DNA from 3 places in the Paenibacillus sp. FSL R7-0179 genome. Region 1 is predicted to be linked to each of the others. Evidence: predicted binding sites of a transcription regulator. Region 1 holds the regulator's gene; each other region holds the start of a gene.
What was found. Region 1 encodes Rex, which represses fermentation and respiration genes when NADH is low (regulators of the CRP and FNR family bind a similar motif). Its sites were predicted from a motif close to TTGTGAAATATTTCACAA; they were not measured.
Positions count from the first base shown of each region.

Region 2: ric (iron-sulfur cluster repair di-iron protein) is a predicted target of Rex. The motif match lies at 1,491-1,508, and genes of this name have one in related genera.
Region 3: adhE (bifunctional acetaldehyde-CoA/alcohol dehydrogenase) is a predicted target of Rex. The motif match lies at 1,333-1,350, and genes of this name have one in related genera.

Region 1 covers NZ_JBBOCC010000001.1:3,744,631-3,748,415, forward strand. The annotation lists gene dinG (ATP-dependent DNA helicase DinG) at 1-1,793, shown strand, start outside; gene MKX63_RS16510 (redox-sensing transcriptional repressor Rex) at 1,933-2,583, shown strand; gene MKX63_RS16515 (amidohydrolase) at 2,573-3,785, shown strand, end outside.
Region 2 covers NZ_JBBOCC010000001.1:3,480,738-3,484,522, reverse strand. The annotation lists gene MKX63_RS15200 (hypothetical protein) at 1-536, opposite strand, end outside; gene ric (iron-sulfur cluster repair di-iron protein) at 735-1,430, opposite strand; gene MKX63_RS15190 (helix-turn-helix transcriptional regulator) at 1,657-1,881, shown strand; gene MKX63_RS15185 (DUF6773 family protein) at 1,859-2,302, shown strand; gene MKX63_RS15180 (hypothetical protein) at 2,410-3,132, opposite strand; gene MKX63_RS15175 (winged helix-turn-helix transcriptional regulator) at 3,518-3,785, opposite strand, start outside.
Region 3 covers NZ_JBBOCC010000001.1:3,503,769-3,507,553, forward strand. The annotation lists gene MKX63_RS15305 (alpha/beta hydrolase) at 1-435, shown strand, start outside; gene MKX63_RS15310 (GNAT family N-acetyltransferase) at 425-949, shown strand; gene adhE (bifunctional acetaldehyde-CoA/alcohol dehydrogenase) at 1,426-3,785, shown strand, end outside.

The sequences.
Region 1 (3,785 bases):
GCAAGTTCGAGCATAGAATGAACAAAAAGGACTTTACAAGTCCAAGAGAAGAGGCCCTTACCGCTGCACAAATGCTCGTATGGCTGACCCAGACGACAACCGGCGATGATGAGGAGCTTAACTTAAGCGGACGGGGCGGCGATTTCTGGGAGACTGTAGCCAGTGATACCGACTCCTGCCTGGGACGCGCCTGTCCCTGGTTCCGCAAATGCTATTATCACCGCGCCAAGCATGAAGCCGGGATCTCCGATGTTGTGGTCACCAATCACTCCAAGCTGTTCGCAGATGTCAAAGCGGGGCATCAGCTTCTTCCTGCTTATGACCACCTTGTTATTGATGAAGCCCATCATTTGGAGGATATTGCCGGTAAGCATCTTGGTATGCAGATGAAATATTTCACATTCGCCCATACCCTCACCCGTCTCTACAAGGATAGCCGGAGCGGGCAGCTGCCTGCCCTCCGTCAGAGTCTGCAGTCTTCAGGCAGTGAGCAGGCCTCCGAATGGAGCGGTGTGATCGACCGGATCTACCCCGATCTTCTGACGGTGAAGGAATCCTGGGATGCGCTCAGCGACCGGCTCTTCAGCCTGCTGCCCGAGCGCAGCGATGCCGGAGCCGGTGAAGCAGGCCAGCTGGTGGCGCGCCTGCAGCCGGGCAAGAAGCCGAAGGATTGGGAGGAGCTGGCCGCCCTTGAGAATACACTGAACCTCAGTCTAAGCGACATTATCCGCAAGGGTGACAAAATGCTCAGTGAGATGCGTGACACGGACAGCCAATCCTCCTCGGACAGTCTTGTGACTGATATCGGCGGGTTATTCAAGGATCTGGCATCCATTAGAGAGCAGATCCGCTTTTTCATGAGTCTGAACGATGAGAATATCGTGTATTGGCTGGAGGGAAGCGGTAATTATAAGGGGAAGTCTCTGCAAATGTATGCTGTTCCCGTTGATGTCAGTACCCAGCTCAGGGAGCTGTTCTTCGACAAGAAGAAGAGTATCATCCTGACCTCGGCCACCTTATCCGTGGATAAGTCCTTCCAGTTTATGATCGATAACCTGGGTCTTGGTGAAGCTGCGGAGCAGGGTCGTCTGATGACAGCGCTGCTTCCGTCACCGTTCAAATACAGGGAGCAGGCTCTGCTGGTTATTCCCCGCGACTTCCCGAGCGTCAAGGGAAGCATAGGGGATGCCCGCTTTGTGGACACCCTCGTTCACTCTCTTGCCGAGACTGCTGTAACCACGCGGGGGCGGATGCTGGTGTTGTTCACCTCCTATAAGATGCTTCGGCAGGTCTATGATCCGCTGAAGGAGGCGCTTGCCTCCCAGGATATCGCGGTGCTCGGACAAGGTGTGGAAGGCGGCAGCCGGAGCAAGCTGATCCGCCGCTTCCAGGACAGCCCGGCCTCGGTCCTGCTGGGTACCAGCAGTTTCTGGGAAGGGGTGGATATCCCCGGAGAAGCATTGACCTGTCTGGCGATTGTCAGACTGCCGTTCCAGCCGCCGAATCACCCGCTGGCAGAAGCGAAGTCGGAGCTGCTTCAGGCACAGAAGAAGAACCCGTTCATGAAGCTGTCCGTGCCGCAGGCTGTCATCCGCTTCAAGCAGGGCTTCGGGCGGCTGGTCCGCACGGCGCAGGACCGGGGCATCGTAATTGTGTACGATACCAGAGTCATTGAATCGCATTACGGAAAGTACTTCCTGTATTCACTCCCCGGTCCCAAGATGGAGCATATGCTCACCGAGCAGATGGTCCCGAGAATTGCCGAATGGCTGGAGGACGGCGGGGTTTCCTAATTCATCTGCTATTGCTATTATTAATAAGTCATGATAAACCTGAAGATCCGTTCCCGCCCTGTCCTGCCGCTCCGGCAGGCGGGGGGGCACGGTTGCTATAATTGTAAGGGTCTAACACAACTTTTAAGGAGGAGAATACATGAAATCGGATAAAATATCGGAGGCCGTCGTGCGCAGGCTCCCAGTGTACCTGCGTTTCCTGAACGATCTCCAAAAACGTGAAATTTCCACAGTCTCTTCTCAGGAGCTGGGCCAGAAGCTTGATCTGAATCCCGCCCAGATCCGTAAGGACCTCGCTTATTTCGGTGATTTCGGCCGAAAGGGCATCGGCTACGATGTATCCTATCTGATTGAGAAGATCCGCCATATTCTCAAGCTTGATCAGCAAATTAATGTTGCACTGGTTGGAGCCGGTAATCTCGGTCATGCCTTGTCTAACTATAACGCTTACTTGAAGGATACGATGAAGATTACTGCGATCTTCGATGCCTACCCGCCGAAGGTGGGCCAGCAGATCAACTCGCTGGTTGTGCAGCCGATGGAGGAGCTGAGCGATACCATCCGCTCCCAGGGCATCCGGATCGGGATTATTACCGTACCTGACAGCGAAGCCCAGAATGTAGCTGATATTCTTGTGGACTCCGGCATCGAGGCGATTCTGAACTTCGCACCGGTTATTCTCAAGACGCCTGCCAATATCCGGATTCATGCCGCAGATTTCACCACAGATCTGCAGAGCCTGGCCTATTATTTGCATGATGGAAAGGATGAGGCTGAAGATGAGCAGTAAGATCACGATAATCAAGAACGGGCACTTTCTGGTTCCGGGCAGCGATAAGCCGGTTCTGAGCGGGTATATGACCCTGGCGAATGATCTGATTACTTACATAGGTGAAGCTGAGCCGGTAGTGGAGGCTGGCGCCCAGGTCGTAGACGGCAGCCGTCTGCTGTTCATGCCGGGACTGGTCAATACCCATGGACATACGGCCATGTCGCTGCTGCGCGGATACGGCGATGATATGGTGCTTCAGACTTGGCTGCAGGAGAAGATGTGGCCGATGGAAGAGAAATTCACTGGTGATGATGTATATTGGGGAACCTCTTTGTCCGTGCTGGAAATGCTGAAGGGCGGCACAACCACCTTCCTCGATATGTATGATCATATGGACCGTGTTGCGGAAGTAACAGAGCAATCCGGTATTCGAGCGGTGCTAATGCGCGGCGTGATTGGGCTGTGTCCGGAAGAGGTGCAGCAGGCGAAGCTCGCTGAAGCGGTTGCTTTTGCCCGTAACTGGCACGGCAAGGCTGACGGCAGAATCACTACCATGCTCTCGCCGCACGCCCCGTACACCTGTCCTCCAGAGTTTTTCATGAAGTTCGTGGAGGCTGCGCATGATCTGGATCTGCCGATGCATACCCATATGTCCGAGACGCGCCATGAAGTGGAGCAGAACGTGGCCGACTACGGTCTTCGTCCAGTCGCGCATCTGGAGAAGCTGGGAATGTTCACCCGTCCTTCGCTCATTGCCCACGGGGTTCATCTGAACGATGAGGAGATCGGGATTCTGGCCCGCTATAATGTTGGTGTGTCGCATAATCCCGGCAGTAACCTGAAGCTGGCCAGCGGGGTTGCACGTGTTCCTGAGCTGCTGAGAGCCGGGGTTAAGGTCTCCCTGGGTACAGACGGCGCTGCTAGTAACAATAACCTGGATATGTTTGAAGAGATGAGGCTGGCGGCTCTGATCCATAAAGGCGTAAGCGGTGATCCTACAGCCGTACCGGCTCCTGAGGCGCTGCTGATGGCTACGGAGTACGGGGCGCAGTCTGTTTTCCTGAGCGGGGTAGGCCGGCTTGCAGCAGGGATGAAGGCCGACTTCATCGCGCTGGATATTGATCAGCCTCATCTGCTGCCGCATACCGATCTGCTCTCCCATGCCGTCTATTCGGCAAGCGCCAAGGATGTAGAGCATGTATGGGTGAACGGCCAGCAGG
Region 2 (3,785 bases), 260 kb from region 1:
ACCTTCAGTCTCCATTCCTCGCTGCTGAGCGGGGTATATTCCATTACAGTAAGAACGGTACGGTTATCCTCAGCAAGCCGGACCATACCGCTATTCTTGAGCAGTCCCTTGACGGACATATCCTGCATGAAAGAAAGCACATGCGAATGTGTCAGCTCCGGCTGCTCACTCCCCCCGTTCACCGTGATGATGACAGGCTGAAACAGCTTTCCGGTTCCGGCAGGCCCTGCTGACATCGTAATGGCTGAACCCGGTTCCAGGGCCGTATTCAGCTCTTGAACCTTCTTGCCGTTCACCTGAATCTCCCAGCTCATATCCTCACCCAGGGAGACCTTGTTCACCTCAAGAATACTAGTTCCATCCGCTGAAAAAGTAACAACGCCGCTCTTCTTGAACAGCTCTATTAATGAATTTCCGGGTACGTAAGCTTCGTTAAGCAATCTGGCCGAGCTCCCGGCCATTTCGCTGTCCCCTACCTTAACCGAAAAGGTTAATCCCTGGCCCCCGTTACTGCTGCCGCCATTCCCTGATCCCAAGCCACAACCGCTTGCCGCGGCCAGCAAGAGAAGGCACAGCATTAAGCGAATCCATTTCGTGGACATCCCACGGCACCGCCTTCATATGTATTTTCCCAGACTCTTTAAGGATAACGCATAGAGGAAGGGTTCTCAAATCATTTCTCCCGGTATATAAAGTAAAAAGCCCCCGAAGGGACTTTTACCTTGCAGCAGATTCTATTGATAACGCAGGAACAGAATGTTGTTCTCCAGATGCACATGCTCAAAGGTCATGCCTTCCAGCTCTTCAAGACGGGCATAGGTCAGACGATAAGTCGTGCAGGCATGTGCGGGCGGTGTGTAGTCATTAGTAACTCTGCGCAGCTCACGCAGAATCTCTCCGGCCCCGTCATGCTCGGCTTCCAGATTATGCAGCAATCCGCGCAGCTCAGCAAGTCCTTCTTCGCTCGGGTTCTGAGTGTAAGCCAGCATCTTAGGGAATTCGCTCTCTTCTTCCTTCGCCGTATGCTGCAGCAGCTCTTCACGCAGCATATTGAACAGGCGGTGCATTTCTCCCAGATGCGGTGAATCCTCACCGTGAACGCGGAACACCTTGGTTACATTCTGGCTGATTAGCGGAAGCTCTTCACGCAGGTAACGGTGATGCTTGTTCACAATATAATCCACCAGCTCCTCTGACGAAGCCTCGTTCCATGAGGTATCCTCTTCCAGCACCGGATGCTGTTCCTGCAGCTTGTTCAGCTCCTGTACCATTGCTGCCGGATCAAGACCCTTCTCGGCCGCAGCTTCAGCCAGCGGCTTGGCACCTCCGCAGCAGAAATCGATCCGCTGTGCTTTGAAATAATCTGCAGCTTTGGGGAACTGCAGGACAATATCTCTGACCATTGCTTCCGGGGTGAACCCGGGATGAATTGTTGTATCGTTTAATTGATTGGACGCCATGTTGGCCCCTCCTCAGGTTAAGATGTAGGTTTGTGCTGCTTTTCACTTCTACACCTTATCACTGGCCTTTGGCCAAACTTGTGATTGTACGCACTGAATATAACAAATTTTAATGAACGTGAAATTTCAGTATCCCAATGTTAAATATACTAGACATTTTGTTTTATATATTTTACAATATGCGTGAGGTGAGGGAATGGGGAAAAACTTAAGGCTCAAAGCCTCCAGAGCGGCAAAAGACATGTCGCAAAAACAACTCGCAGATGCCGTGGGGGTCACAAGGCAGACGATTATCGCGATTGAGAACGGTGATTACAACCCCACCCTGAGGCTGTGCATTGACATTTGTGAAACACTTGGGAAGACGCTGGATCAACTATTTTGGGAGGGAACGAAGGATGAGCAGAACGAACCTGGATGAGAGACAACTGCAGAAGCGTCACAAGGCGGGGAATCAGGCATTTCTTTTGATGGCATTCTTGTTGCTGGCAGACATGGGGCTGCAAAACTACGGAATGAAGTGGCTGGAGTATCCGCTTAGCAATTACACAATCTTCATGCTGGGTGTGGGTTCCTATCTGGTACGGCTGATCTGGAGCGGTGCGTATGTAGGACCTGACGGCAGGCAGAGCGGAATAGGCGGGAAAAGCATAGCCGGTGCAGTACTGGCCATTGTGGTGGCGGCCTGTATTCTTATTGTTACCTTCGTGAATCCAACCGCCCAATCCGCAGCTAACGGCGGTGCGAACGGGACGGTAATACTAATCATTTCTGTTACAGCAGGACTGGTCATCTTAAGCACTGTGTACTTGATCCGGCGTAGGAATAACCGGGCGGAGTAGAGCGGTTAATATCAGGAAATCCAAACTGGGCAGCGGCCGGAAGTCCAAATGTTCACCGCAGTGACGACCTCGCTTCAAGTTCAACTCTTTTTTCGAGTTTACCTTGTTTATTGAACCGTCGCCTGCATATAAGTCCGCTTGCCCTGCGCATCCTTCAGGTAAGGGCCAAGTCCGGCGAACCGTGAATGATCCACATATACACCCGTCATCCATCTGCCTTCGGTCAGGCCGCCGTTCCACTGCAGCACCAGATCGGGGGCAGAGATCCATTCCTGATACACTCTGATGTTCTTGTCCTTATATTCTTTGGCTGGCTTCTTCAATTCGATGAGCGGTGCCGGAGTCAGATAGGTTGGCACGAAGTATACAGAGATTAGCTCCATATCCTCCTCACTTAGAAAAGCCTCCTCCCCCAAGTAAGGCTGAAGCAGCCGGGTGTTCTCATACATAGACCAGATTACAGCTTGAAGTACCATGCTCTGACTAATTCCATTATGAAAAGTAAAACGGCGCTGAGCATTTGAGCCACTCCCTCCTCTTGCCGTTACAGGCTCCAGACAATGCCGTTCACAGCCGATGCATTTCCAGCCGGATGGGCCTTGAATCCATTTCTGAAACACACTCCCGCTGTCATTGTCCCCTTTATATAGAGAAGAAATGATCTCATAAGGCACACCGATCCATGCATCCCACAGAGAATCCGGGAGATGGTTATGAAGCATGAACAACACCTTGTCATAGATCAGCTGCACTTTAATCGAAGCAGTCTCCAGTTCGGCGACATCCTTTTTTCCATAGGTTATTTCCCGGGAAAACAAGGTGATGGTCATAGTCCTCGCCTCCTAAAAGTTGTGTAAGCCCTCCGCTTCCCTTCCATCAGCATCGTCCAAAACACATCCCGTAAGCATCCGCCTGACATATAACCCTGGGCTTTTCCTACTTTTGTTAACGCTTCCACACATCCGTAATATTTAGTATGTTCTATTATATTACACAGGTAGGGCTTAAGTGCAAGGTTTATTTGGGCAAAACCTGCATAAACAAGCGGAAACGGCTTTGCCGTCCTTATAAAGGACGGTACCGTTTCAGCGAAAAATAGAAGGATAAGTTATCGTGTGAAACCTATAAGTTCTTATATTTCAAGCAGAACAGCATATGAAAAGCCCCTTACCCGGATACCGGGCAAGAGGCTGTCTCATATATATTACGGTATTGCTACTCCACCCAGCTCTCGGCCCAGGACTGGATTTGCTGCATGACCGGCTCAAGCGCACGGCCCTTCACTGTTAATTCATACTCAATGCGCACCGGTGTCTCCGGGTACACATGCCGTACCAGAATGCCCTCGCATTCCAGATCCTTCATGCGCTCGGACAGCATCTTATCGCTCATTGACGGAATCAGTCCGGAAATATCCTTGAACCGCTTGGGGCCGCTCATCAAGGTCTGAATAATGAGACCGTTCCAACGCTTGCCCAGAAAC
Region 3 (3,785 bases), 240 kb from region 1:
GATCACCCGGAGCCATTGGAGCGGCTATCCAGCCGTCCTGACCGCCTGATTCTATGCTACCCGGTCATCTCGATGACCGAAGGGGTTACACATCAGGGCTCGAAGGAGAATCTGCTGGGAGCTGTTCCCGGTGCAGAGTTGTCGCTTAAGCTCAGCAGCGAGTTCCAGGTAACCCCGGACACGCCGCCAACGTTCCTCTGGCATACCTCGGATGATGATTATGTCCCGGTAGAGAACAGCCTGTTGTTTGCTGCAGGGCTTAGCCGTCATAAGGTTCCATTCGATCTGCATATCTATGCACACGGCGTACACGGTCTGGGCCTAGCCCCTGAAGAGCCGCACACTAAGACTTGGACGGATGCCTGTGGCTCATGGCTGCAATTGCAAGGGTATACCCGAGCCCCAGGAAAAGCGGGTACATATTATGGAGCTTAGATTTCTACAAGTGACTACAGCGGAAGAAACCGCTGAGGTTGCCCGATTGGCTGCAGAAATATGGCAAGAATATTATGTCTCCATTATTACCATCGAGCAGATTGATTACATGATTGAAAAGTTCCAATCGGCTCCCGCGATAACGGATCAAATCCATCATCAGGGCTACGAATATTACTTGATCCATAATGGCGATGGCTCTATTGCCGGATATATGTCGGCCAGAGAAGAAGATGGCAAGCTCTTTTTGAGTAAGTTCTATATCGGCAAGGAGTACAGGGGGCGCAGCTATGCCAGTCAAGCGTTGGCCTTCCTGGAGAAGCTGTGTGAGGACCGTAATCTGACTCATATCTGGCTGACAGTCAATCGTGACAACGAATCCAGTATTGTGGTATATAAGAAAAAAGGCTTCCGTATCCTACGGGAGCAAATGGCGGATATCGGCAATGGATTCGTCATGGATGATTTTATTATGGAGAAAGAAATTCCGGTTTTTAGAGGGATTTACAGCTAATATAAGCCGTCCGGCGCAATATGCTCAGGATGAAACACTATAAAACCAGTCTAACGCGGGAAGTTTGTGTGGGCTGGTTTTTATTTAGCAGAAAAAATCCATACAAATGGACATAAAGAGATTTATATTTATATTCACCCTGTCAGAGTTATTCTATAGAAGAGTGCCGGATGAGCCGAAGTGACGGCTTGGCATTCATGAGCAGAATTACTGAAACCCACCCGGCTTCATAAGGTTGAGATGGGTCATCAACGCTACAACTGGCCGTATTGCGTTCGCAGATTAGACAAATATTAATTAAATAATACATATAATATGGAAAAGATACCGGTAAATGATCGAATGAAAGCGCTTTGAAAACAACTCAAAAAAAACTTTAAACTTTGTGAAAGATTTCACTATACAAGGTGAAAAGGATGTGCTAAGATAAATGTATAGAAAGAAACAACCTAAAAATTGACAGGAGGACGAGGGAGATGGCAGTTAAAAACGAAGTCGCCGCCCAAGTGAAACAAACCACCGCTGAAGAGTATATTCAGGTTTTGGTGGATAAAGCAAAGAAAGCCCACGAAGCGTTCATGGGCCTGGACCAAGAGCAGACAAACACAATCGTTCATGCAATGGCGCTGGCCGGACTCGACAAGCATATGTACCTGGCAAAACTGGCAGTTGAAGAAACAGGACGCGGAGTATACGAAGACAAAATCACGAAGAACATCTTCTCCACTGAATATATCTGGCACGGAATTAAGTACGACAAGACTGTAGGCGTTATTGAGGATAACGCTTATGACAGCTTCCAGAAGATTGCTGAACCAGTCGGAATCATTATGGGTATCACACCGGTAACCAACCCAACATCCACCACGATGTTTAAAGCTTTGATTTCCGCTAAGACACGTAACCCTATTATATTCGGTTTCCACCCGTCAGCGCAAGAGTGCAGTGCGGCAGCAGCCAAAATTCTGCATGATGCAGGCGTAGCAGCCGGCGCACCTGAGAACTTCATCCAATGGATTGAGCTTCCTACGATGGACAAAACAAACGCATTGATGAACAATCCGGACGTTGCACTGATTCTGGCAACCGGCGGATCGGCAATGGTCAAGGCAGCTTACAGCTGCGGCAAGCCGGCACTCGGCGTAGGTCCTGGTAACGTGCCTGCCTTCATTGAGAAGAGTGCTGACATTGATCAGGCTGTAACAGACCTTATCCTGTCGAAGACTTTTGATAATGGTATGATCTGTGCTTCCGAGCAGGCAGTCATCATTGAAGAAGCCATCTTCGATCAAGTGAAGAAGAAAATGATTGCGAACGGCTGTTACTTCGTTAACAAAGAAGAAGCTGCCAAGCTGACCAGCGGCGCAATGAACGTAGAGAAATGTGCGGTTAACCCGGCTATCGTTGGCCAATCGGCTGTGAAGATCGCTGAAATGTGCGGCATTCAGGTTCCGGCCGGAACGAAGATCCTGGTAGCTGAGCTTGAAGGCGTAGGTACTAAATATCCATTGTCTGCTGAGAAGCTGAGCCCGGTTCTGGCTTGCTACAAAGTGAAGAATGCTGACCAGGGTATCGAACGCGCAGCTCAAATCGTTGAATTTGGCGGCATGGGCCACAGCTCAGCTATCCATTCCAATAATGAAGAAGTCATCATGAAGTTCTCCAACCGTCTGCAGACCGGACGTATTCTCGTCAACTCGCCATCTACACATGGCGCAATCGGCGATATTTACAACACCAATATCCCTTCATTGACACTTGGCTGCGGATCTTACGGACGCAACTCGGTATCGCAGAACGTGACTGCCATCAATCTGATCAACGTGAAAAGGGTGAACCGTCGTACCGTGAATATGCAATGGTTTAAAGTACCTGACAAGATTTACTTCGAGAAGGGGTCCACTCAGTACCTGGCCAAAATGCCTGATATTACACGCGTAGCTATTATCACTGACCCTGTGATGGTGAAGCTGGGATATGTAGAAAGAGTTGAGCACTATCTGCGTCAACGCCAGACTCCTGTAGCAATCGAAGTGTTCTCGGAAGTTGAACCTGATCCGTCGACTACTACAGTGGAAAAAGGTACAGCTATGATGAACAGATTCCAGCCGGACTGCATCATCGCACTCGGGGGCGGTTCCCCAATGGATGCTGCCAAGGGCATGTGGCTGTTCTACGAACATCCGGATGCAGACTTCAATGGTCTGAAGCAGAAGTTCATGGATATCCGCAAACGGGTATACAAATTCCCTAAGCTTGGCAACAAAGCGAAATTCGTTGCGATTCCTACAACTTCCGGTACAGGTTCCGAAGTAACCTCGTTCGCAGTTATCACAGATAAAACAACGGGGAATAATACTAAGTATCCGCTGGCTGACTATGAGCTGACTCCAGACGTAGCTATTATCGATCCTGAGTTTGTATACAGCTTGCCTAAAACCGCTGTTGCCGATACAGGTATGGACGTATTGACACATGCTATTGAAGCTTATGTATCAGTAATGGCCAGTGACTATTCCGATGGTCTGGCAATCAAAGCCATTCAACTGGTATTCCAGTGGCTGGAGAAATCCGCACTGCAAGGCGACAAGCTGGCCCGTGAGAAAATGCACAACGCATCGACACTTGCCGGTATGGCTTTTGCCAATGCATTCCTGGGGATTAACCACAGCTTGGCGCACAAATGGGGCGGACAGTATCACACCGCACATGGCCGCACCAATGCAATCCTGATGCCGCATGTTATCCGTTACAATGCCAAGAAGCCTACGAAGTTCGCTTCGTTCCCTAAATATTCTCACTTTGTAGCTGACGAACGCTATGCTGAGATTGCCCG